DNA from 2 places in the Gottfriedia sp. NPDC058432 genome. Region 1 is predicted to be linked to the other one. Evidence: riboswitches for the same ligand, from Rfam matches in the RefSeq annotation. Region 1 holds a riboswitch; the other holds the start of a gene.
What was found. Region 1 has a riboswitch for cyclic di-AMP ahead of ACFWM3_RS16330 (hypothetical protein). Riboswitches for the same ligand answer to the same signal wherever they lie in the genome.

Region 2: linked by a shared signal. The riboswitch ahead of ACFWM3_RS15175 (APC family permease) and the one ahead of ACFWM3_RS16330 (hypothetical protein) in region 1 are both predicted to bind cyclic di-AMP.

What each region holds. Positions count from the first base shown of each region.
Region 1 is NZ_JBHXLC010000016.1:65,887-69,095, reverse strand. It holds gene ACFWM3_RS16340 (sensor histidine kinase) at 1-430, opposite strand, end outside; gene ACFWM3_RS16335 (response regulator transcription factor) at 427-1,110, opposite strand; gene ACFWM3_RS16330 (hypothetical protein) at 1,293-1,526, opposite strand; cyclic di-AMP (ydaO/yuaA leader) riboswitch at 1,568-1,707, opposite strand; gene ACFWM3_RS16325 (VOC family protein) at 2,335-2,682, opposite strand; gene ACFWM3_RS16320 (TMEM175 family protein) at 2,723-3,209, opposite strand, start outside.
Region 2 is NZ_JBHXLC010000014.1:357-3,565, reverse strand. It holds gene ACFWM3_RS15175 (APC family permease) at 42-1,946, opposite strand; cyclic di-AMP (ydaO/yuaA leader) riboswitch at 2,075-2,211, opposite strand; gene ACFWM3_RS15170 (hypothetical protein) at 2,313-2,501, opposite strand; gene ACFWM3_RS15165 (hypothetical protein) at 2,611-2,799, opposite strand; gene ACFWM3_RS15160 (hypothetical protein) at 2,908-3,096, opposite strand.

The sequences.
Region 1 (3,209 bases):
TTTTAAAGAACCCACGATCAATATTGGGCTGAATAAATAAAGCGTATTTATGCCCATCTTTTTGAAAAGGTAGGCCGATGAGATATCCTTTTGTTTGAACATCACTTTTGTTTAGAACGGTTAATACTTGTTCTTTTTTTATATTCTTCTTTTTTAGTGCTGTATTTTTCAAAACGATTTTACCCGACTCATCATACAGTGATAGATAAAAATTTTTACTAAGAATTTGTAACGTCGCATCTACTCCATTTTGATTATCTTGTTTAGAGTATATGGAAATAAAATTTTCTCCAACATCTATTAAATCACTTTGTACTTCTGTTTCAACATGTTTTATAAAGTATTTTGAAGCGATAAAAAAAGTAATGACTAAACTCAACAAAATAACTGAAATAAAGATTAAAACCAATCTTGTATACATGCTTTTCATGTGTGATTTTCCTCTAATTTATAGCCTAAACCTCTTATTGTAACGATTTCGACCGTAGCCTTTAACTCTCTTAGACGCTCTCGTATTCTCTTTATATGCACATCAACCGTGCGTTCATCTCCTTCATAATCAAGTCCCCATATTTGCTCAATCAAATCATTCCTCGTAAAAATTCTTCCAGCTTGACTAGCAAGCTTCATCAATAATTCAAATTCCTTTAATGGTAACGTAATCGATTGATCATTTGCTGAAATTTCATATTTAACTTGGTTAATCGTTAAATTACCTACAAAAATATTTTTATCAGTTAGTAATTGAAATCTTCTTAATAGAGCTTTTACACGTGCTACAATTTCCAAAGGATCAAAAGGCTTTACAACATAATCATCTACCCCTAGATCAAAGCCCTTTAATTTATCCTGAGATTCCCCTTTTGCTGTGACCATTAAAATCGGAATATCATAATACTTTTTAACCTCTTTTGTCAGCTCATATCCATCTACTTCAGGCATCATCACATCAACTACTACTATTTGAATATTATTGTCTTCTAGTATCGTTAATGCTTCTTGACCATTTTCAGCCTCAAGAACCGTATAGCCTTCACCACTTAAAAAAATAGAGATTAACTCGCGAATATTTGCATCATCATCGACAACTAATACTTTTACATGATTCAATAAATCCACCTACTTACATTTCCAAATAATTATGTACATATTATATAAATTCATTATGAACTAAATATGAATTAAGAAACCAAAACTAAATAAATAAAAAAGAGAATGGCTTAGTTGGCCACTCTCTTAAGGAACTATTAAATGTTTTTTCGACCTATTTTAATTTCTATAGTATCGGCAAATCAATCTATTCTAACGACTTTACCTGATTTTCTCTCTCTAACGATTCTCTTCCTATTCCCTGACTTTTTACATTTATATTTTCCATTTTCATCATCTACTACAGAATCCTTACGAGTCATAAATACTGCCATTAACATAGTTAAAATAAGAATTCCACCAAATATATACATTTCTAGCACTTCATAACCCCCACTTACTTCTTCATTTACCAAAATTGAATGCAAAAAAGACACTAGGAAAATCTCCAGTGCCTTAATAAGACATCATTTTGGAAACCTTCTCCCTACACGCCTACGAGGTTAGCTGTCGGATTCGGACCTAAAAAGTAGCCCTACCTAAAAAGGATTCACCCCAAAGTACAATTGCACAAAAATTGGTTCCCCCGCTTTAAAATTGAAATGTCCCTTTATTAATAGAAGAAACACTCAACTAAACTCAGCGATCTATGGTCATTTAATTTTATGTATATTACTTAAATTACAATTCAACTACTAAATTGTATACTATTTTACTAGTTAAAGAAACTAATATGTCTTTTGATTAAATATGTTGTGTCAATAAATGACCATTATGATAAGTATAAAAATCTTTTCCTAGTTGGTTTTTCAAATGAAAAATGAGCAAAATTACTTACTCATTCATGAGTCGATTCTCTGTTTTGAAATCCTAATTCACAGCCGGCTAACTCATGTAATCATTGATTAAGGTCCTTTAAAATAAGTAATAACCCCCATTATTAACATACAAGTGACATGTAACAAAAAGATGGTTCCAAGAATTCTTCCTGCGCTTTTATTCTTTTTCTTTGCCAATTTGTTTATTAAGAAAACAATAATAGCTATTACTATAATGAGAGTTAATAGAGGTAAAAAAATAAATAAGTCCGACATAGATTGTTCTCCTTTTTGTAATCTCTATACATTGATTTACTAAAAACTAATATTCTAGAGAGAATCTTTTATTCCTTGTTTATCTAAATCACCCGTTCGTACAAAAAGAAAAAAGGATTGCCATAGCAATCCTTTCTTAAATAAGAATCTGTTATTTCTCCCAAAGTTCAACCAATCTACCTTCAGGATCTTTAATCCAAGCAAACTTACCATATTCACTAACCTCTTTTTCCTTTGCAAGAGGTACACCCACTTGTTCAAGATGCTTAATCGTCTCGTCTAGATTATAAACTTGAAAATTTAACATTACTTGCTGTTCTGTTGGGAAATATCTGTCTTCTTCAGTAAAGAAAGAAAAGATTGTTTCATTTTCAGAATCGGGTTTAATAATAGTCCCATTCCAATTTTCTATTTCAACATTCAGCACTTTACTGTACCATTTTTTTAATGCATCCAGATTTTTAGTCCTCCAAAATATTCCCCCGAAACCTTTTATCATCATAATCAGCTCCCTAACTTTTTATAAATTTATTAAAATATTACTTTGTTTGCATAACTTTCTCTATTCGACGATCCGGTAATAACCACAAAATTGCAACGAATACATATATTATTTGAGCGAACCAAGGCCAGATCAAAGACGTGCAAACTGCAGATAAATAACAAACCACAGATACTTTTCCTTTCCAATCGTTACCTACAGCCTGTTTTAACTTTGAATTCTTTCCCTCTTTTTTGATAATTATACCTTGTAATATGAAGTAAGCTATTGCTGCCATTAAGAGTATTACACCATAAAGCATTGTAGGATAAGGCTTATAATGGTTTTCTCCCATCCAACCAGAAGCAAAAGGAATTAATGATAACCAGAAAAGCAAATGAAGATTAGCCCACATGATTGATCCTGTCACCTTTTGTAAAGTGTGTATCATATGATGGTGGTTGTTCCAGTAAATACCTACATAAATGAAACTAAGTAAATAACTAAGAAATGTTGGGAAAAGTTGTAATAAGTCTTTTATATTC
Region 2 (3,209 bases), on a different contig from region 1:
CTCTTTTTTACAAATTGTTTTGTTTTCTACTAATAAAAACACTATTTTCTCAAATGATAAGGAACCGTCGTAACAACTACATCCTTTTGACTTATTAACCAAAGTCGAAGCAAAAGTGCCGTTTGATTATGAAGAAGATTATGCCACCATTTTTTAGGTATAAATTGTGGAATCACAATTTGGATGTGGCTATCTGGCTCGTTTCCTTCTATTAATTTAATGAATCTTGAAATTGGTGCAAGTACTGAACGATACGGGCTTTTTAGAACGACTAAGCGACAAGGATTACCCCATTCTTCCCATTTTTCTTCCATTCTCTTAATTGATTCATCATCAAATCCAACATAAACAGCTATCGGTTCTGTTGCAATACCTTTTGCAAATGATAATGTATTATGCACAACTCGATGCGTTCCTGAAACTAATACAACTGTAATAACTTTATTTGCTTCCGGTTGAAAAGAACTTAAATCGATACTTAATTCGCTTGATACATTTTGATAATGTTTATAAATAGCTAATGAGAAGAGTATTATTGTTGGAATGACAACTAATACAACCCAAGCACCATCTACAAATTTTGTAACTGCAAAGATTACGGTTACAACAGATGTTACAATTAAACCAATAATATTGATTGCTAATTTGACTTGCCAATTCGGCCCTTTTACTCGTTTCCATCTTCTCGTTAAACCTAATTGTGCAATGGTAAAAGATAAAAACACACCAATAGCATACAGTGGAATCAGTGCATTTGTATGTGCTTGGAATGCAATGATTAATATACTTGCGGCTGCAGCAAGTGCAATAATTCCATTTGAGTAACCTAAACGATCCCCTCTGTTTGTAAATCCTCTAGGTAAAAAACCATCAGCCGCTACGATCGCAGCTAACTGAGAAAATCCTGTAAAAGTTGAATTTGCTGCTAAAATTAAGATGATAAATGTAAACCAAATAATAACTTGATAAAGTATCCCGTGACCGAAGTACACCTTTATTAATTGAGATAACATCGTATCGTTTGGATTAGGTGAAATTCCGTTCACATATAAATGATATGCAAAGCCTAAAAGTGTAATTGAAGTTATAATTCCTAGCGCTATATATGTTTTAATTGCATTTTTTTGACGAGGTTCTCTAAAAACTGGTACTGCATTTGAAATGGTTTCAATACCTGTTAACGCTGAACATGCAGAACTAAATGCTTTTAAGACAAGTAATATACTTAAACCTTGTGGTACTGTACCAAATGTCGGTGTATGATGCTGTATAAATCCATGTTGAAACTCATCAAAGAATCCAGTAAAAATCAGAAGTAACATACAAATCATAAAGCCAAATGTTGGCCACGCAAATATTTTAGCTGATTCAGCAACCCCACGAAGATTTACAACTAATAATAAAAATACACAAAAAATTGCTAAAACTGTTTCATAAGGCACTACAGCCGGATATGCAGATGACACAGCTTCAAGTGCAGCAGAAACTGAAACCGCAACTGTTAAAATATAATCAACTAAAAGCGAACTTGATGCAATAAGTGATACCCATCTTGGTTTAAAATTGTCTTTTGCAATAGCATATGCTCCGCCACCACTGGGATAAGCTAAAATCCCCATAATATATGAAAGAATTAGTAACCCTAATAATAAAACAGTTGCTATTGTGATCGGTATGATATACCAGTGTGCTTTTCCCCCTAGACCAATCAACTCGGTCATTCCCGCCTCTGGTCCATACGATACAGATGAATACAAATCGGCTGCTAGAATTGGTAAAGCAATAAACCAAATCAACTTATTATGCTGTGCATGAATTTCAGCTGTTCTCATAGGTCTGCCAATAAATACGCGTTTTACACTATTAAAATTTGATATCGAATAATAAATCCCAAAAATCGCTAAAATAAACAGTCCAATTTCTATATATTCGGACGGATGATGCATAAATCTCTCCCCTTTTCTTAAAAAAGCAAATAAAACTAATGATACATTGGTAAAAACTTCTAATTTTTACTTTTTTGCACACAAAAAAACACTAAGCTTTACTTAGTGTTTAAAAACAATACTAAATAAACCCCTTTCTTTAAATGCTTACGAGGTTAGCTGTCGGATTCGGGATTAAAGAATACCCCTACCTTTACAAAAAAAGGATTCACCCCAATAAAGAAATGGTTCCCCCGCTCTTTTTAAGATTAAGCAATTATGGTTTTGAATAGAAATATATGAATTTAATAGTAAATATATAACTTCAGGTTAAATTTGTAAATAGACTTTTACTAAAATTTATCTAAATATGAGTTCTCTGTATTATTAGCGTACTTGATTCCAAACGATTTGTTCAGATTTACTTGTAGATAAAGTGTTCGTTAATACGTTTTGCACTTCAATTTGATTAAACGTTGAGATCTTTTTATTAGCATCTGACATATTCGTTTCGTACCCTGTCAGTAAAATAGAAAATCCACATCCTACTACTAAAGATAAAATTGCTTTTTTCATTTTGTTTTCTCCTTTCGATTTTTTTCATATAAAAAAACCATGACCTATGGCCGTGGTTTGACGTTCGTTTTTAAACGTAAGACCCGCTCAGTTGAAATTTCACGACTAATTAGCGTGCTTGATTCCAAATGATCTCTTTTGTTTGGTCAACTGTTATCATGTTTGTTAACACGTTTTGTACCTCAGTTTGATTAAACGTTGAGATTTCTTTTTTAACTTCTGACTTATTCGTTTCGTACCCTGTCAGTAAAATAGAAAATCCACATCCTACTACTAATGATAAAATTGCTTTTTTCATTTTGTTTTCTCCTTTCGTGATTTTTAAATATAAAAAAACCATGACCAATGGTCGTGGTTTGACGTTCGTTTTTAAACGTAAGACCAACTTCGGAAGTTTCGCGACTAATTATCTCACTTGATTCCAAACGATCTCTTTTGATTGATCAACTGTTAAAGTGTTTGTTAACACGTTTTGTACCTCAGTTTGATTAAACATAGAGATCTCTTTATTAACTTCTGACTTATTCGTTTCGTACCCTGTCAGTAAAATAGAAAATCCACATCCAATTACTAAAGATAAAATTACTTTTTTCATTTTGTTTTCTCCTTTCGCTATTTTTTAATATAAAAAAACCATGACCAATTGGCCGTGGTTTGACGTTCGTTTTTAAACGTAAGACCAACTTTATCATGATAAAAATCAGTCGT